4 regions of the Neomicrococcus aestuarii genome follow, and region 3 is predicted to be linked to each of the others. Evidence: riboswitches for the same ligand, from Rfam matches in the RefSeq annotation. Region 3 holds a riboswitch; each other region holds the start of a gene.
The links. Region 3 has a riboswitch for S-adenosylmethionine ahead of HD598_RS01425 (hypothetical protein). Riboswitches for the same ligand answer to the same signal wherever they lie in the genome.

Region 1: linked by a shared signal. The riboswitch ahead of HD598_RS06245 (O-acetylhomoserine aminocarboxypropyltransferase/cysteine synthase family protein) and the one ahead of HD598_RS01425 (hypothetical protein) in region 3 are both predicted to bind S-adenosylmethionine.
Region 2: linked by a shared signal. The riboswitch ahead of HD598_RS07625 (flavin reductase family protein) and the one ahead of HD598_RS01425 (hypothetical protein) in region 3 are both predicted to bind S-adenosylmethionine.
Region 4: linked by a shared signal. The riboswitch ahead of HD598_RS04570 (substrate-binding domain-containing protein) and the one ahead of HD598_RS01425 (hypothetical protein) in region 3 are both predicted to bind S-adenosylmethionine.

The regions. Positions count from the first base shown of each region.
Region 1 covers NZ_JACHDR010000001.1:1,412,820-1,417,696, forward strand. The annotation lists gene HD598_RS06235 (hypothetical protein) at 324-1,394, shown strand; gene HD598_RS06240 (histidine phosphatase family protein) at 1,542-2,174, shown strand; SAM riboswitch class I at 2,424-2,533, shown strand; gene HD598_RS06245 (O-acetylhomoserine aminocarboxypropyltransferase/cysteine synthase family protein) at 2,545-3,900, shown strand; gene HD598_RS06250 (CoA-binding protein) at 3,900-4,418, shown strand; gene HD598_RS06255 (hypothetical protein) at 4,502-4,877, opposite strand, start outside.
Region 2 covers NZ_JACHDR010000001.1:1,701,943-1,706,819, reverse strand. The annotation lists gene HD598_RS07630 (DUF1801 domain-containing protein) at 587-1,018, shown strand; gene HD598_RS07625 (flavin reductase family protein) at 1,113-1,661, opposite strand; SAM riboswitch class IV at 1,702-1,816, opposite strand; gene rplI (50S ribosomal protein L9) at 2,578-3,036, opposite strand; gene rpsR (30S ribosomal protein S18) at 3,052-3,291, opposite strand; gene HD598_RS07610 (single-stranded DNA-binding protein) at 3,393-3,959, opposite strand; gene rpsF (30S ribosomal protein S6) at 4,000-4,305, opposite strand; gene HD598_RS07600 (M18 family aminopeptidase) at 4,519-4,877, opposite strand, start outside.
Region 3 covers NZ_JACHDR010000001.1:316,137-321,013, forward strand. The annotation lists gene HD598_RS01415 (hypothetical protein) at 1-473, shown strand, start outside; gene HD598_RS01420 (HNH endonuclease signature motif containing protein) at 724-2,322, shown strand; gene HD598_RS01425 (hypothetical protein) at 2,603-3,010, opposite strand; SAM riboswitch class IV at 3,021-3,134, opposite strand; gene HD598_RS01430 (proline--tRNA ligase) at 3,383-4,877, shown strand, end outside.
Region 4 covers NZ_JACHDR010000001.1:1,025,966-1,030,842, reverse strand. The annotation lists gene HD598_RS04580 (ABC transporter permease) at 1-695, opposite strand, end outside; gene HD598_RS04575 (sugar ABC transporter ATP-binding protein) at 692-2,230, opposite strand; gene HD598_RS04570 (substrate-binding domain-containing protein) at 2,220-3,263, opposite strand; SAM riboswitch class I at 3,350-3,440, opposite strand; gene HD598_RS04565 (hypothetical protein) at 3,549-3,779, shown strand; gene HD598_RS04560 (acyl-CoA dehydrogenase family protein) at 3,888-4,877, opposite strand, start outside.

The DNA of each region.
Region 1 (4,877 bases), 1.1 Mb from region 3:
GCCACCCATCCGTTCGTAGCGATAGTTGCGCCTCATCGCCTAGCTCAGCCGGAAGCGCTTTCGGAGCGTAGCTATTGTTGAGTCCGGCGCGCCGGATCCCTAGTTTCACCGCTGGAATCCGTAGGGAATATTGCGGTGACAAGAGTCGATCGAGATGACACGTAGCTGGAGTTGAGTGATCGTAGTCTCTGAACCTACGATCACTCAACTCCAGCTACGGTTGGATCACCCACAGTTCGCTCTTGTCATCCGTCAGTTCGAAGTAGTCCACAATTGCAACCCTCGAGGGAAGTTGTAGCTTGTTTCTGGCCAACGATTGAGCCATGGACTTCTCTGAGTTTCTCTACTTCACCCCACGGCTAGACCGAGCACCAGATGGCGAACGGAGCCGACTGTCTCGGTTATATAAAGCAGGCCACGTAGTCAGAATTCAACCATCTGTCTATCTCGACACCGATCAATGGCTTGGACTCTCTTTCGCTGATCGTCGCAGGAGTTTTATCGGCGCCTTCGGACTTACAGGAAAGAGATCAGTTCTGGTTGGCCTCTCCGCGTTGTCTCTTTATGGGGTCCCACTCATCCAATTCGACTCACCCGTCAGCAATCTCGTAAATGTTGGCGTGAACTCCGTGAATGCCGTCAGGAAACGCAAACAGGTGAGCTGCTATGGAAATGAGCAGGACGCAATCGCTCGGTATAACAAGCGCTCCACCAGCAATGGATCTCACGTGCTCCCCAAACCCCCACTCATTCGTGGCCAACTGTTGACGCCTAACGCGCCTAGATCTTTGACGTTTGGATCTTGGGAATTTCCCTTGCTTGCGGAACCACTGGACATTGCACTCACTCGTAGCTTCCATGAGCTGTCATTCGAGGATCGAGTAGTTGCATTCGAATACTTGCTCAGGCGCGGACAAGCACACGGGCATCATTGGACCCATCAGAAATTGGAAGAGCTTGCCTTAAGCCTTCCCGACAATCGTCGCCGCTCAAGGATTCAAATTGCGGCCAAATTCTCGCGCACCGAGTCTGAATCCGTCGGCGAATCAATGAGCCGCGCGTTGATGTATCGGCTGGGCTTTGAGGAGCCCGAACTTCAACAATCGTTCCAGTTGCCTAATGGCCGCATCGCAAGGCCGGACTATCTATGGAGAAACGCCCAGATCGTGGGCGAGTTTGATGGCGCCCAGAAGTACACGAGATCCAAGACCGTCTCCGGCAAGGATGCCGGTCAGGTTGTCTACGAAGAGAAGCAACGCGAGGATTCAATTCGCTCGATGGGTCTGGGGATGTGCAGGTGGGGTTGGAATGAACTGATGAATCCAGCTACGTTCGCGAGCCTTCTGGTTGCCGCAGGTGTTCCTAGACCATTCCCGCGTGGGCGTAACGTCTAATCGATGTTTCAGTCCAATTCGAACTCTCGGTTTGGAGACCACTACAACATCTATCGAGAGTCGTTGAGCTAGGAGAATCCTGCTCAGGCAGTCAACTAATGCTCGGCCACCCGGCTCAAACGCCCTGATCAGCGCTAAGCTCGATCTATGGAACAGGCAAACGTCGAATCAGGCCAATCGCACCTAGCATTCGTACGTCACGGCCAAACCGATTGGAACGCGGAAGGTCTGCTGCAGGGCGGAACCGATGTTCCCCTCAATGATCACGGGCGTCTTCAAGCGCATGAGACTGCCAAGCTGCTGAAAAGCAATGGCCCGTGGGATGTCATTGTTTCGTCCCCGCTGAAGCGTGCGCTGGAAACCGCGAAGATTTTGGCCGATGAGCTGGGCTGCGACCAGCACATCAAGACGTACCCGGAACTCAAGGAACGCTCGTACGGCGACCTCGAAGGGCAGTGCCGCGTGACGCTGAGCGCGGAAGTCCAAGATGCACTCCACCCACCAGCACGCGTGAGCTGCGACGGGCTCGATGAGTATGAGGACAAAGCTTTCGAGAGCGGACTCCTCCCGAACGTCGAACGCTCCAAGGCTGTTGGCGAACGCGGGGCTGCTGCGGTTCGGCAAGTTCAGCAAGACTTCCCCGGCAAGCGCGTCATCATGGTCAGCCATGGAACGCTCATCCGTCTGACAATGGATGCGCTCACGGGCGAGCGCCACCCAAGCGTGGAAAACGCCGAAATCATCACCATCCCAGAGGATTCACTCAACGCTCGCGTCTAGTAAAAGGCACACCCGAGCGAAATGGTAACCACGGGCACCGGTTCGTGGATTCGGACAATCAAACGCGAATTCGGACGAACGAACGTGAATGCAGCCAAGTGAACGCGGACTAGTGCGAGCAAACGCGGATGCGGACAAGCATCTGACCACAGCCGCGATCTCGGACCCGTCCGCAAACACGGAGCAGCCCGCAACAAATCGACTCTTCGATTCGCCGCCACCGGCTCGCGCAAATTAGGATCGTTGGAGCAACCATCCCGAGCGGCTGAGAGACCTGGATCGACGACGCCGCAGCAACCCTCCGCCCGATCACCTGCGTGAACGGACAGGAACGGTGCTACCGCCAGGACCGATGGAAGGAGTTTCCTCTTTGTCTCAAAATTCAGAGCACACCTTCGGATTCCGTACTCGTGCATTGCACGCGGGCGGCACGCCGGACGCTGAGCACGGATCCCGTGCGATCCCCATTCACCAGACCACGTCCTTCGTTTTCAAGGACGCTGATGATGCCGCGAACCTCTTCGCGCTGCAGAAGTACGGCAACATCTACTCACGCATTGGCAACCCAACGGTTGCGGCTTTCGAAGAGCGCATCGCGTCGCTCGAAGGCGGCATTGGCGCGGTGGCGACGAGCTCCGGCATGGCCGCTGAGTTCATCACTTTCGCCGCTCTGTGTGGCACTGGCGATCACATTGTGGCTTCGTCCAAGCTCTACGGCGGCACCATCACGCAGCTTGACGTGACGCTTCGCCGCTTCGGCGTCGAGACCACGTTCATCGAGTCCGGCGATCCGGCTGATTTCAAGGCTGCGATCACGGAGAACACCAAGGCTCTTTACACGGAGATCGTGGCGAACCCTTCGGGCGACATCGCGGATTTGAAGGGTCTCGCGGCCGTCGCGAATGAGGCGGGCATCCCGCTCATCGTGGACTCCACACTGACTCCCCCGTATCTGATTCGCCCGTTCGAACACGGCGCGGACATCATCATTCACTCGGCCACGAAGTTCCTGGGCGGTCACGGTACGACGCTTGGCGGCGTCGTCGTAGAATCTGGCCGTTTCAACTGGGGCAACGGCAAGTTCCCTGCGATGACGGAACCGGTTCCGAGCTACGGAAATGTGTCTTGGTGGGGCAACTTCGGTGAGTACGGTTTCTTGACGAAGCTGCGTTCGGAGCAGTTGCGTGACATTGGGCCGAGCCTTCCTGCGCAGTCTGCGTTCCAGTTGTTGATTGGTGTGGAGACGTTGCCGCAGCGCATGGACGCACATTTGGCGAACGCCAAGACGATTGCTGAGTGGCTCAATAACGACGACCGCATCGAGTACGTGAACTACGCCGGCTTGCCGGGTCACCCGCACTTTGACCGCGCGAAGGAGCTTTTGCCGTTGGGCGTTGGCTCGGTCTTCAGCTTCGGTGTGAAGGGCGGCCGCGCGGCGGGCGCGAAGTTCATCGAGAACCTGCAGCTGGCTTCTCACCTTGCCAACATTGGCGACGCGAAGACGCTGGTGTTGCACCCGGCGTCCACCACTCACCAGCAGCTGACCGCGGAGCAGATGCTCGCGGGCGGCATTCCTGAGGATCTCATTCGTATCTCGGTGGGCATCGAGGACGTTGAGGACATTATTTGGGACTTGGATCAGGCGCTTGCGGCTTCGCAAGAGGCGGATTCCGCTGAGGTTGCGGCCGAAGTTCCGGCGCCTGCTTGCGAAATTGGAGTGAAGTAATGACGGATATTACGACGGCGCAGCCCGCTTCCCCAGAGCGCACGTGGGAGGGCCCTTCGGCTCCCGAGCGGCTCAATATCTTGCGCTCCACGAAGACGATTGCGATTGTTGGCGCGAGCGATAAGCCAAGCCGCGCTTCCTACTTCGTGGCGACGTACTTGTTGTCTTCGACGCGTTACAAGGTTTACTTCATCAACCCCACGGTCAAAGAGATCTTGGGCCAGCCGGTCTACGCTTCGTTGGCTGACTTGCCGGAGGTTCCGGATCTGGTGGAAGTCTTCCGCAAGCACGATGATCTTCCAGGTGTTTTGGAAGAGGCCAAAGCAATCGGCGCGAAGACCATCTGGTTGCAGTTGGGTTCGTGGCACGAGGGTGTTGCCCACGATGCCGAAGCCGCTGGCATGAATGTTGTCATGGATCGTTGCGTGAAGATCGAGCACGCCCGATTCCACGGTGGCTTGCACTTGGCCGGCTTCAATACTGGAGTCATCAGCTCTAAGCGTCAGGTTCTTGCCTAAGTTCTCGCGTAAGTTTCGCTAGAAATAGATAAGCTCCTCTCCCGAACCACCTGGTTCTGGGGAGGAGCTCCTTTTTGCTTCATCTACTTCGCCGGGGCCTCAGGCTTGGCTGGGAGTTCGATCGAGGCGACTCCGCGTGAACCTGTTCCGTTCGAGGCGACGGCGTCTGCCGCAGACTCAGTTACAGCTGGCTTTGCGGCCTCAGAATTTGCGACCGATGACTGATCAGCGGAGTGGTTCACGAGGACTGAATCCACTCGAGAAGCCTTGGTGACAAAGGAGTCTTCCGGGACAGACTTTGGTGTTGCGGGTTGCTCGGGAAGCACGCTTCGCGCAGTGACTCCTTGACGAGCTACCGTGCCGGAATCAGTCACGGTTCCCTGGCCTGTAGTGACTCCCTGATCTGTAGTGATTCCCTGGACGACTCTTCTGGACTGCTGCGCAGCACTACCGGCGACA
Region 2 (4,877 bases), 1.4 Mb from region 3:
ATAGGCACTCTGCGATATAGAGCTCAGGCAACCATAGTCCCGTAGTTCGTCCGACTCAAATGAGTTATCCACAGGCCATGTGCATAACTGACACATTCATCCACCGCCCATGTGTATAACTTGGGGATATCCCTGTGACCCCAACCTTGTTTCTGACCATTAACCAGCTCTGACTAGGCTAAACACAAATTCACAGCTGTGGATTCAAAATACTTTTCCACAAAGGTTCAAGCGCCACCTCCAGGTTCAAGCCGATCTACAGTGGATAAATACTTGAAAATTTGGGGATACCCACAAGAGTTATCCACAGGTTGGGGGTACTTGTGCACAGACACGCGCGGGATCATGCTAAGAACTTGACTGGAAGCTTTCATCCGTGCATCGAGTGCATCCGCCGTTTGGAGTCCGTCAGTTGTGGCGTCATCACCAGCCGGCCACTCGGTTTGAGGGCAACGAATGCCTCGTGATGATGACGCGCCATTGGAGACACTGTGCAGCGTGAGTGGTTTCAGATGGCGCCCCGTGCGAAGTGGAGCGTTTATCGATGTCGCGACAGAGAGCACGCAGGGCCACTACATTGGTGTTTATGGCCGAGAACAAGACGCAACCCACAGTTGTTGACCCTCGCGAGTTCATCGCTTCCGTAGAGCACCCCACGCGGCGTGCGGACGGCGAAGTGCTGCTGGAGCTCATGGAGGAAGTCACCGGCAAGCCACCGGTGATGTGGGGACCCACCATTGTGGGCTTCGACGAGTACTTTTACCGCTATGACAGTGGGCACGAAGGAACGGCACCCATGGTGGGATTCTCGCCGCGCAAGGCAAGCCTGTCGCTGTACGGAATCAAAGAGGCTCCGGAATCCGCCGAACTACTCGCCAAGCTTGGCAAGCACAAGACGGCGGTCGCCTGCGTATACGTCAATAAGCTCGCCGACATAGACCTAGAGGTCTTGAAAGAGCTTGTGCGTGTAGGACATCGGCACTACGCCGAAGTGCTGAACCAATCAGCAGAGAGATAAGCGCGCGCCCGGCAAGTGATGCCGGGCGGTGGCGATTCAGCGCGGTCGGCTTCTAGACAAGCGCGTCTAGACGAACGTGTCTGAACTGGCGCGTTTAGACGAGCGCGTTGTCCTTGAGCGTGCGGAAGGCCGAGCCATGGAAAACCAGTGGTTCGTTAGCGTCGCCGTGGGATTCGTGGCCGTGAACGCGCAAGAGCACCACCTGGTGGTCCCCTGCAGGGAACTCGGACTCAACGGTGCAGTCCAGCCATAGTGCTGCGTCCTCAAGGAACAAGGCTCCGTCATCAGTGGATGCAAGGTTGAGGCCAGCGAAGCGATCGCCATTGCGGGATGCGATCTGGCGGCAGACACCTTCGTGGCTCTCGCCAAGGATGGATACGCCAATGCGCTCTGCGCCGCGGACGATTGGCCACGTGCGGGACGAATTTTGTACTGCGAACATCACCAGTGGTGGCTCAAGGGAAACGCCAACCGTGAAGGAAGAGGCCACGATTCCCTGAGGTTCCCCGTTGACGATTGCGCACAACGCGGCAACGCCTGATGGGAAACGTGAAAATGCCTGACGGAGGGACTGAGCTCCCACATCATGAGAAATGGTGCCGCTACCGGTGGTAACGGTGGTGCTCTCTACGCTGGCGGTCATAACAGTTCCTTAGGTAACTCGTCCGCAGTCCGTTGGTCGGATGCAGTACTTGCGTTGCGGAGTTCCCCGAACGCCGAATCGTCACCTGGAGCACCCCACTACTACCAGAGGGTTGCCGGTCAACCAGCCAGGGCTTGTCATTGACTCTCTTGATTCTGAGTTCAACGGTAAGGCGTATTCGATCTACTCGTCAAAAGTGGGCGAAACATTTCGAAAAGCTAAGGAACCAGCTATTGACATAGAACAGAAGATGGAAATAGTCCGGAAACATCGAAGAAACATCAATCCCAGCGTCACTTGATCATTCAATCGACGCGGGCGGAATCACTTCGCCGCCATCTCGGGGAGTACTAGCACCCCTCTCAATGCGTCACTGGACGTCATGAAAGGTCCCTCGTGGGCGATGTGAAGTGATGAACGGAACTGTGGAGCCCCGGTAGAAGACCAAACGTAGCTGGTGTTGTGTGATCGTCGCTATTGAAACTACGATGACGCAACACCAGCTACGCAGCGCCGAATGGCCCGCAACAATCCGTACGTTTCGACATTCGGCCAAGCAACATTGGCTACGACGCCAGCGCGCGCCACACAACAATCGCTACGTCGAGCCGATGGGCGTGCAACTATCCGTACGTTTCGGTTTTCGGCCACGCAACAATCTGTACGTCTCGACATTCGGCGACACAACAATCGCTACGTCGCCGCACGGGACGCCGGTGCCGCGCGGTAAGAACGCGCAGCAAGACACTGCCAACAAAAACAAGCGGCCAGAACTAGGTTCAAGAAGAGCACCGAGAAGACGAGAGCAGGCATGACGAGAGCTCGGAAGTGAAGATGTTGAAGTGGAAGAACAAAAAGAAGAACCGCCCCCAACCGGGAGCGGCTCTTCTAAATTCTCAGCTATTCAGCGTGAAGGTTACTTGCCCTTTGCGGCAACAACCTGAACGTCGAATGCAGCCAAGACGTCTTCGTGCAAGCGAGCGGTAACCGAGTGGTTACCAACAGACTTGATGGCGTCCTGGATCTCGATCGAGCGGCGGTCGAGGTTGCCGAGGCCGGCTTCTTCGATTGCTGCTGCGATGTCAGCTGGCTTGACGGTGCCGAAGAGGCGTCCCGCTTCACCAGCCTTGACGGAGAGACGAATGGTGGTGGACTTGAGCTTTGCAGCCAAAGCCTGTGCATCCTCGAGGTTTGCAATGGCCTTTGCGGCGCGAGCAGCGTTGAGAGCCTCAACGTGCTTTTCTGCACCCTTGGTCCACGGCATTGCGAAGCCGCGTGGGAGAAGGTAGTTACGTGCGTAACCGTTCTTTACTTCCACTACGTCGCCAGGAGTACCGAGTCCGGTAACTTCGTGAGTCAAAATGAGCTTTGCCATGTTTGTTTTCCTTCCTTAGCCGCGGCCAGCGCCGGAGTAAGGCAACAAGGCGACTTCACGAGCGTTCTTGATTGCCTGAGCAATCTTGCGCTGTTCCTGAACGGAAACGCCGGTCACGCGACGTGCACGGATCTTTCCGCGATCGGAGATGAACTTACGCAGCAAAGCTACGTCCTTGTAGTCGATGACCGTCACATCGGCGGCCTTCAATGGATTCGACTTTGGTTTGGGCTTACGGAGTTCAGCCTTAGCCATCGTGGAGCTCCTTTTCTGTTGGAGCCCGCAGATCAATCTGCGGGATGGTGAATGTTTTGTTTATAGAAGATCGAGGACGATCTCCCGCGTGAGCGGGATGTTTAGAACGGTGGTTCGTCGTTCCCGAGGTCGTTGCCCCAACCATCCGAAGATGAGGTGGAAGCACTGCTTTCCCACGGGTTGTCATTCTGGCGCTGTGGCTGAGCGTTAGCTGCGCCCCAGTTGCCGCCTCCACCGGAGTTGCCCCCGTTGAAGTTGCCACCAGAATTTCCACCACCGAAGTTGCCGCCGCCACCGCCGGAGCGCTGAGCACGGCTAACCTTTGCCGAAGCGAAACGAAGCGATGGGCCGATTTCCTCGACCTCAAGCTCCATTACGGTGCGGCGTTCGCCCTCTTTGGTTTCGTACGAACGAGACTTGAGGCGACCCTGAGCGATGACACGCATGCCCTTCGTGAGCGTCTCAGCTACGTTTTCGGCAGCTTCGCGCCACACAGACGCGCGGAGGAACAGCGCTTCGCCGTCCTTCCACTCGTTGGACTGGCGATCAAAGGTCCGAGGCGTCGATGCGATCGTAAAGTTCGCAACGGCGGATCCGGACGGGGTGAATCGAAGTTCGGGATCGGACGTCAAGTTTCCGATCACAGTGATAACTGTCTCGCCTGCCATGGTTCCCCTTCAGTAGTGTTCGTACGCGGTATCCGCGAGATTACTCTGCGGAAACCTTCTGATCTTCCGGACGAATGATCTTGGTACGCATGATCTGTTCAGACAAAGAAAGCTGACGGTCGAGTTCGGCCGACGTTGCAGGCTCTGCCGTGAAGTTAACGACTACGTAGATCGCTTCAGACTTCTTCTGGATTTCGTATGCCAAGCGGCGACGTCCCCAGATATCAACGTTGTCAATAGTTCCACCCTCGTTGGTTACAACTTCGAGGAACTTGTTGATGGTTGGTTCAACGGTGCGCTCGTCGACCTCTGGGTCGATCAGCACCATCAATTCATAAGCACGCATGTGAACCCACCTCCTTTGGACTTAACGGTCACGGTCTTTCCGCAACAGGAGGTTCTTCGCGTTGGTGAATGTGACCCCATATGGACATGCGGGCACAAACAACCTCAGCTATCTTACCGGAATTTCTCCCCTAACCATAACGACGGCGCAGCTTCCTTCCCAGCCCCACAGTGGGTTCTTGGGGACAACCGTGCCGCTTCCGCCGGCTTGTGTCTAGCTGTGGGTGAAGAACGCCTGCGCAATGCGTGAGAGCGAGTACAAGTCCTCGACGTGCGCCATTTCTCGTGCCGAGTGCATCGAGAGCAGCGGAACGCCCACGTCCAAGGTTCGAATGCCGATCCGCGTGGCCGTGATGGGGCCGATGGTGGACCCGCATGGCATCGCGTTGTTGGAGACAAACTCTTGGTAGCGGGCATCAGCCGTGGCGCACCACTGCGTCCACGCCGCCGCCCCAGGAGCATCCGTGGAGTAGCGCTGGTTCGCGTTGATCTTCAAGAGCGGTCCTTGACCGGCCACGGGCTGATTGTGGGGGTCGTGGCGCTCCGGGTAGTTCGGGTGAATCGCGTGCCCGG
Region 3 (4,877 bases):
AAGAGCTCGTCAAATCCATGAAGATCACCCCTGCTACGTGCGCTGACTTGCAGGCGATTAGCGACATTTCGTCGAAGCTGGACTCTGTGAATGTTGCCGCCTACACCGCCGCGGATGCGGCAGCCGGCACCAGCAGTGGCATCACGCTCATGTCCTACGAAGATTCGTCCCAGCTGAATTCGGACATGTCCAAGTTCGGCGACATGGATGCTCAGTGCAAGACCTACTCCTTGGAGATGCAGGGGCTCGAGGTGAAAGCGGCCGTGAAGTCTCTGGATATCAGCACGGATGCCGATTCTGCCACCGCGTTGCAGCAAGACATTGCGATCATGGACCAGAAGGTCAGCACCTACATTGCCCAGGCGGTCAAGGGTAATGTCGCGATTTCTGCCACGACCACCGGTGATACCGCGGCCGAAGGTGTTGCGAAGCTCGAGAAGCTGGTGAACGCAGCGGTTGCTGAGCTGAAGTAGCGCTTCACTTACAACATTTAGTACGACGTCGTAGCTCGCTTTCTGTTTCTTGCCCCCGGTTTTCGTGGGGTAGTTATGGGAGGTGGGGTGCGGCGTCGTATTTGTTTTCTGGCGTTCGTTTGCGGGGTTTTCTGGTGTGTTTCACGCACAGGTGATTGTTGTGCACAGGGGTGTTGCGGGGGTGGTGTTTCGAATGTTTCTTCGGTAGAATAAAAGTGTTCGAAAGTTCGAAGGCTGGGGGCCTGAACGCATGACTACCGCACTAGAAATCCAACCCACTCACCCAACTACCGACACCGCACCAACTGGTGCTTCTCCGCTTGCCGCGAGCGGTGCTGCTATACCTCGTGCTGCTCTGCCTGCTGGGGGTGGGGTTGACCGGTTTCGGCTGATCCACGAGGCTGTTTCGTCGGCGATGGATTCGTTGATGGGTGCGTCGATGTCTCGGGGTGCGTGGAAAGAATGCGCGGGACTGATCGAACAACTATCCCACCAGATCGCCCGCGGCCAGGTCCATGCGGCGGAACAGTTTGTTGATATTGCGTCCCGGGAAGCTGCTACGGGTTCCGGGAACCGGTTGCGGTCTAAGAACCCGGAAGAAGAGCTCGCCGCCCATTTGGGGGTATCTAAAGCCGAGATCCGGCGCCGCCTCAGCGTGGCAGAGGGGTTACGAGACCGACTCGACGAGTACGGGGAATCCCTGGGCGCGAAACTCCCACTGGTGGCTGATGTGTTCATGAACGGGAACATGTCCCTGCTTGCTGCAACCACCATGGTTCGGGAGATCAGTAAAGCCGAAACCATCGCCAGTGCTACCGAAGGCGTGGATGCTGATGCGACGCGTGAGGGGATGGAAGCCGCCCTGGTGGGGGCTAACCGCACCGGAGGATGCCCGTTAGTGTCCACAGTGGCGAAGAACTGGTTGAACCGACTCAACACCAACAATGTCACCGCGACTGATGAGCTCAAGCGTCAGTTCCAAGGCTTGCACCTACTCGGACGCAAATACGGTTTGAATCATGGGGAGTTCTATTTCGACGACGAACAATGGGCCGTCATCGCAGCCGGTTCCACCTTCGAAGCCAACCCCCGCGTCAAAACCACCACCGGCACTGATGCCAGCACCTCTGGCGGCGCCAAGGGCACCACGGATGAAGCGGGTAACGCCATAACCCCGAATGCCACCACCTCGGGGAGCACGGGGTCGTGCCTTGATGTGAATGGTGACGTTCATGAGGTGCCGGAGGTGTTGAAGGATTCGCGCACTCGCGCGCAAAAGCTTGCCGACGGTTTGGTGCGTAGTGTGCGGGCTGGGTTGGAGTCTAAGAAGCTACCAGTCAACGGTGGGTTACGACCCCAAGTAATGGTCGCGATCGACTTGGAAACGTTGCAGGGTCGGGTGGCAGCTGATGAGAAGTATTTATCGCATTCAGCCCAGCTAGGCCCGGTAGATCCGGGCATGATCCGTAAGATTGCGTGTGATGCGCAGATCCTGCCGGTTGTGTTGAATGGTGAGGGCAGGGTGTTGGATGTGGGGGAGCCGCAACGGTTGTTCACTCAAGAACAACGCAAAATCTTGTATACGAGAGATCTCGGTTGCACTGCCCCGGGGTGCACGGTTCCGGCGGATGGGTGCGAAGCCCATCATGTGAAGGAATGGTCCCAAGGCGGTCCGACCACGATTGATAACGGGGCACTGGTGTGTCATTACCATCATCAACTCGTGCACGAAACCGACTGGCGAATCAACGTTAGTTCCGGGGTCCCGTACTGGGTTCCACCGAAAGCCGTCGACCCCAACCAGATCCCTTTACGAAACCACTACTTCCGCCACGGCCTCACACCCTAACACCAGCCAAGACGCCCGCGCCTTGATGAAGCGCGCGTGCCCACACTACGGAAGTGTCTTAAGGGGCGCCCGATGCTTCCTGGTTGGTTCGTGGGATTGGTTCGAGTCCGTTTCGAAAAGCTTCAGGTGATCCGAGGTTTGGGTCAGCCTGATCGTGACACCCCGTCACGCCACTAGACACCACTGGTGAGCACGACGGGCGTGCCCTGACAACCACATAGAAACGGTCCGGCGTTAAGCAACAACGCCGGACCAGACGACGGGAACTGCTTACCGACGCCTAAGAATTGGTGAGAAATTCTGGGTCAGTCAGACAGACTCGCCAGTCTTCGGCTTTTGCGTACGTAATCAAGGATGAGCTGCCTGACTCGTCCAAGAACTGGATGACAGAGTGACCACGCAGCACGGCCGTCTGATCAACAGGGATAGCTTGCGCGTTGTGGTTGAACCAGGCGATGCGCTCACCATTGACGGAGCATTCGAAGGAGTTCTCGTTGAGAATCTCGATGTCGGTGACGGTCCCGATGATGGGCTCCGACATAGCCAGTCGGACCTGGATCGGATGAACTTTGTGCCCTGGTCGGTAGTACCAGCAAGTATGTTCGTCCAACTTCACGACGGCAGCAGGCTGACCGATGGCGTTTTCGACCATGTAGACACGGCCGAGGGTAGCGGTGTTCTGAGACAAATCAGGTTTCCTTTCGCTCTTCCCACGGCAACTTGCCGCGAGCAGATCTTCCTCCGGGGGCACCGTGCGCGTTGCGCGGTTGCCAGCCGACCAGCCGGAGGGCGTGAGGTCGGACTTCTTGATCCGTCAAAGAATCTAGCTGAGCATCACGACACTTAGAATCTGAGCCTGTAAATGCTGAAAAGTTGAGGCTAGATGCTTCGATGTGTTTGGAGCGTAGTGCTGCTTATGGCGGTCTATCGCCGAAACTGCATTAAAGTAGTTCTCATTGCGTTGCGTGTGTCGCGAGGACTTCAACTACCGTTGAGCTCTCGCAAGACGCGCATTACACATTTGACGCGATGGACGCATCGCAGAATGGACTAACTCATCGTGGCACTACGCCTTTCCTCGCTTTTCTTGCGCACTCTGCGTGATGATCCTGTTGACGCCGAAGTAGCGAGCCACAAGCTCCTCGTGCGCGCTGGCTACATTCGCCGCGCTGCCCCGGGCATCTACTCTTGGCTACCGCTCGGACTGAAGGTTCTTGGGAAGGTTGAAAACATCGTTCGCGACGAAATGAACGCGATCGGTGCTCAGGAAGTGCACTTCCCAGCCTTGCTGCCGAAGGAACCTTACGAAGCCACGAACCGTTGGACCGAATACGGCGACGGCATTTTCCGCCTCAAGGACCGCAAAGAAGCGGACTACCTTCTTGCACCAACGCACGAGGAAATGTTCACCCTCTTGGTGAAGGACCTGTACAGCTCGTACAAGGACCTCCCTGTGTACCTGTACCAGATCCAGACCAAGTACCGCGACGAAGCACGTCCGCGTGCTGGGCTCCTGCGCGGTCGCGAATTCATCATGAAGGACTCATACTCCTTCACGATCGACGACGAAGGTTTGGAAGCCGCATACAACGCGCACCGTGCCGCCTACCTGACGATTTTCGAGCGCCTCGGCCTTGAAATCGTGGTTGTAAAGGCGACCGCGGGCGCCATGGGCGGATCCAAATCTGAAGAGTTCTTGCACCCATCCGCGGCCGGCGAAGACACCTACGTTCGTTCGGCCGGCGGCTACGCCGCGAACGTTGAAGCCGTGACCACCGTGGTGCCCGAATCTATCGACTACACGAACGCGCCTGCGTTCGAAGTACACGACACCCCGAACACCCCCACCATCGAGACGCTCGTCAACGCCTCGAACGAGATCAAGCCGCGCGAAGATCGCCCGTGGGTTGGCGCGGACACGTTGAAGAACGTCGTCCTCGCCGTGGTCACACCAGAAGGCGAACGTCGTCTTGTGGTTGTGGGCTTGCCAGGCGACCGCAACGTAGACACCAAGCGCATGGAAGCAACCATCGGCGGCATCCTGGGCATCGGCGGCGAAGTTTCCGTTGAGCAAGCCACAGATGAGGACCTCAAGACTCAGCCGCTGATCGTCAAGGGCTACCTTGGCCCAGCTCTCGGCACGGACAACGTGCTGTTGGGTGCAGAAGGATCCAAGACGGGCCTGCATTACCTCGTCGATCCTCGCGTGGTTCCTGGAACCGAATGGATCACGGGCGCCAACGAGAAAGACAAGCACGTCTTCGGTTTGGTCGCTGGTCGCGACTTCACGTGGGACGGCATCGTCGAAGCCTCCGAAGTTCGCGAAGGCGACTTGGCTCCAGACGGATCCGGCCCACTCGAATTGGCGCGCGGCATGGAAATGGGACACATCTTCCAGCTCGGTCAGAAGTACGCGAAGGCACTTGGCCTACAGGTTCTGGACCAGAACGGCAAGCTCACCACGGTCACGATGGGCTCTTACGGCATCGGTGTTACGCGTGCCGTAGCTGCGATCGTCGAAGCCAGCCACGACGACAAGGGCATCGTGTGGCCGC
Region 4 (4,877 bases), 710 kb from region 3:
CTGGAGAAGCGGTATTTATTGACGGAAATTCCGGCGACGGTTGCAGCCGTGGGGTTTTGGCCCACTGCGTAACTGTTGATTCCCCAAGAGCTACGGCTATAAATTGCCCAGGAAACCGCTCCCACGAGGAGAAGCGTCCAGGCGCTCAGCGGTAGTCCCAAGAAAGTTCCCTCACGAAGGGCAACAAATAGTGAACCTTCGGCGACAACTTTGATGTTGTTGCTGACCACCAATTCCAAAGACGTTGCTATACCCATGGTGGCGAGTGTTGCTAGAAGTGGGCGGAGGCCAAGCAGCACGGAGGCTCCGTTGATCAAACCGATCACCAAGGCGGTTCCGAATCCACCAAGAATGGCAAGAAAAGTATTGGCGCCGCTGACGGTCAACACAGCCGTGACGGCGCCAGAGAGACCGGCCACAGCTCCGCTTGAAAGATCGATACCACCGCTCAAGACGTCGTCACCGCCGCAAATGATGACGATCGCCAACCCCACGCCGGCAACAGCAAAAACCGACGCCTGCGTGAGGATGGTGATGATGTTTCCGTATGTCAGGAAATAGGGGGACCCAAGAGTAAAAATGACGAGTACAGCTGCAAGGGCGATGTACCCAAGCTTTCCGAAGAACTTCCCACTTGTCTTTCCTGGTGCGGACGTCGTGGAACTGGTGGTTGCGGATGCAGTGAGGACGCTCATGCCAACTCCTTTACTCGTTCGTTGGAGCTGGCGTCGCCCGAGGACGCCAACCTTAAGATTTGATCCGTCGTTACGTCATGTCCTGAGAGCTCGGCAACGATGCGGCCGCGATACAGGACGAGGATACGATCCGCGATGCCCACTAGTTCTTCCAGATCAACGGTGACGACAAGTGCACCGGCGCCGGAATCCACGAGGCTGTTTAGTTGTTCGTAGATTTGAGTGCGGCTTCCCACATCAACCCCGGAAGTCGGCTGATCAAGGACCAATACACTCGCTTCACTTGCCAACCACTTACCAAGCACCACCTTCTGCTGGTTACCACCAGAGAGGTTTCCAACCACATATTCGGGGTCCGTTGGACGTACATCGAGCTGGGAGATAAGAGCACGGGAAACAGCCCGTTCCTTCGCCACGTTTGTAAGCCCGAACAACCTACCCAAACGACTCAAGCTGGAGACGACCAGATTTTCACGTACCGTACTCCTCTGGAAAGCGCCGTTAGCGCGGCGGTTAGAAGGGACGATTCCGCCGCCGAAAGATACAAACTCTGCCGGGCTTTGCACCTCGTGTTCACGAACGTGGACAGAACCCGTATGTGATTTGGCTCCGACGACGGCATCCGCAAGATTTTCAATTCCTGAGCCGACGAGTCCCGTTACACCTACGATCTCGCCTGCGTGGACGGTCAGAGAAACATCAGTCAAAGATCCTGAAGAAGTTAAGCCGGACAATCGCAAGACGGCACTGTTTGACTGGGCTTTTCGTGGGATGCGACCGTGATCAAATTCTGTGACGTGTCGACCGACCATCAGCTCAACAATCTGGGCAATGGTTGCACCGTCTTGGAAGCGTACGTCCGCAACTTTGAGACCGTTTCTAAGAACGGTTACTCGGTCAGTGATTTCTTCGAGCTCTTGCAGATAGTGGGAGACGAAAATGATTCCCACACCCTGAGCCTGGAGCCGACGCACTACGTCAAAGAGCTGGCTAACCTCTTTAGAAGCCAGAGGTGCTGTGGGCTCATCCAGGATGAGAACTTTCGGGGAGGAAAGTACTGCCCTTGTTATTTGAATGAGCTGTTGTTGTGCAACCGTGAGCTCCGAAACGAGTGCATGCGGGTCAAGGGACTGACCCGTGACTTCAGTGATCTTTACCGATGCTTCGCGAGCAACCTTTCGAAGATTGCTAAGTGCTCCAGACAGTTGGGGGAGGCCCAAGAATAGTTGTTCGTAGACACGAAGCTGAGGAGCAAAATGTCGCTCTTGGTGGATCACAGCAATGCCCAGCGCCTCGGCGTCAGCCGGGCGATTGATGCTTACGAGTTCGCTGTTCAGGCGGATCGACCCCTCGTCAGCTGCATACAGTCCTGTCAGGACCTTGATGAGGGTGGACTTTCCCGCTCCGTTCTCACCAACGAGACCAAGGACTTCTCCCGAGTGGAGGTCCAATGACACGTCCGAAAGGACCGTTACAGCGCCAAATCTTTTCGTGATGCCGCTTAAGGACAGTAGTGGCTCGAGGTTAGATTCCAAGGTCAGCACGCACCTTCGCAACATTTTCCTTGTCGATGAAGATGGGATCGACGTAGGTGGTTTTCCGAACTTTGTCTTCTTCTCCGCCGAGGAAGCGGGCGATATTTTCCGCAGAACGGACAGCAATGGCATCTGTCGGCTGCCCGACGGTGAACTGGTATGCGCTATTCGGATCTGCGATGAGATCCAAGGCACCAGGTTCGGCGTCCACGCCGTATAGGCCAATTTCCTCTCGGTTCGCCGTGTCGAGGGCCTGCGCCGCACCGATCAGTGGCATATCCCAGCAGGACCAGATGGCGTCTACGGACCCTTCCGGCAGGCGGCGCAACTGATCCGAGATCTGATTCTTTGCGTCTTCGATGGTGTCTTCGTATTTATCTTGAAGTTCCGGTTCGATGATCTTGATCTCTGGATAGTCCTTGAGAACTAACAGCAGACTCTCGTATCTGATGCGGCAGGGCGTGACACCTGGGAACCCATTGAACGCGAGAATCTCGCCATTTCCACCGATATCTTCGGCTAGCGTCCGAGCCAAATGGGTGCCAATGTTCCAGTTATCGCTCGTTACGTTGTTCTTGCTGTAAGGCGTCTGAAAGTCAATGGTGAAAAGCGGAATTCCAGCGGCGTCCACCTTTGCTAACGCAGGTGTCAGAGTTTGAGCATCGCCTAGGATCACTACGATCGCATCTGGCTTTTGAGTGATGAGATTCTCGACATTCGCCACATGTTTGTCATCCTTGGCTTCCGCCTGAGTCGCGATGACCTTACCGCCGAGTTCCTTAATACGTGCTTCTAGCTCCTGATAGACGCCTCGACTGTAATCATGCAAGATGTCTTTGGCCGCAATTCCAATGGTCTTGCCCTCGAGGGATGGAACTTCGGCTAGTTCCACTTCACTTGCTGCTCCTGCCACTGCGCCTACGGGTGCAGAAGCAGGTTGCACGGGTTCTTTGAGCGAGCAGCCGGAAATTCCAACTGCAAGCGCGAGCGCAGACACTGAAAAAAGTGCAGCAAATTTGCGTCCGTTAATCACGGGTTCTCCTTCGTCATTGTGATCCGAAGGAATCTCGAGAATTGCGCACGATTGATCAGAAATGAGCAGCGTTGCGGGCGCCCGAGTTTCCATCGATTCTGGCGTTAGCACTATGACCCCTCGGTCAATTTGCTGCGGCGTCAACGAGCCAGATCTCTCAGCCGCTCTGGATGGGTGCTAATAGACAATCAGAGTCTGAAGAGCAATCCAAAGAATGTTACATCTTCGGGAATATTCGGGTTTCGTGCGAAATAATTTCACTAGCAAACAAAATGTGTAGGATCATTGCCTGAATCTTCTACGCAGGAAGGTGATGCCTCGTCAATCTCCGTTCGTATCGTCGAATGGCTAACTCTTGACGTCCCTTTCAACCTTCGTAAGACTGTGGCCAGAGTGAAAGTTTGGGGGAGTATGCCTGGACTTTTAGGTTGGAACTTAGTCATGGGGATTTCCGTCGTGGCATTGATTGCCGTGATCGCTGTTGTGGCGATGGTGCTGCGGAGGAATTCGCGCTGACTTCAAGAATCTGGAGACGTGGAAAGCGCCGGCTCTCATGACCAAAGTTTGGTTGCGAGCCGGCGCCTTCGTTTTCTCCCTAGATGCCTAGATGAAGGCGATCAAGGTTTAGGTGTAAAGGGAAAGTGGCGGAACTTCTCCGTTGAGGTAATAAGCACCAACCTCGATCTTCTTGTAGTCCACGGGATCGTGAAGCGTGTGCGTGCGTACGTTGCGCCAATAAAGGTCAAGGCCAACGCTGTTCTTGGTGGAGCTAGCGCCGGTGACCTCGTAAATACGGTTGGAAACCTCGATGCCGATTTCGGTCGAAACTACCTTGAGCTCAGCGATCTCATTCGCGTAAGCCCAGCGCTCTTCGGAAGTGAGGGCACCTTGGCGAGCTGCGACGTCGTCGAATTTCTTATTCAGCTTTTCCGCAAGTGCGGCAACCGCGGCGGTGCGCGCCTTCAATTCGCCGAGCGTACGCTGGAAAATCTTGTCCTGCGCGTACGTATCTACACCGGAGAGGAACCAAGAGTTCTTGCGGCCGAGAAGGATCTCGCGGCCACGCGTCAAGGCACCTTCGGCAGACCCAAGGTAGAAGTTGGAGAACGCCAACTGGATGCTAGGAGTCAGGATGGTGGAGATGGGTTCGTCGGTGACTTCGCCGAGAACATCCACGGGATTGATGCGAACATTGGTGTTCCGAACGCTTCCGGAACCCGTAAGGCGCTGGCCGAGGTTGTCCCAGTCATCCACCAACTCGAGGCCTTCACGCGTGGTCTCGAGAACGAACGCGATGATCTTGCCCTGGTTGATTCCGTCAGCGACTAGCGCGTTGAAGACGATGACATCGCCGACGCCGGAACCCGTGGAGAAGTGCTTGAAACCGTTCAGGCGGTAGCCGTCACCATCTGCCGTTAGCGTGAGGTCGGGGTCAACCGGGTTGACCGAGTCGCCCCAGAGCCAGTTACCGTTCAGCGTTGCTTGCCACCACGCTGGTTGCGTTTCAGGAAGCGCGTAGAACGCGATGCCGCTCTGGTTGATGTAGTGGTAAGCAAGCAGCTGACCGATGGAGCCGTCGACGCTAGAGATGATGCGGACAGCGTTGAAAGCCGT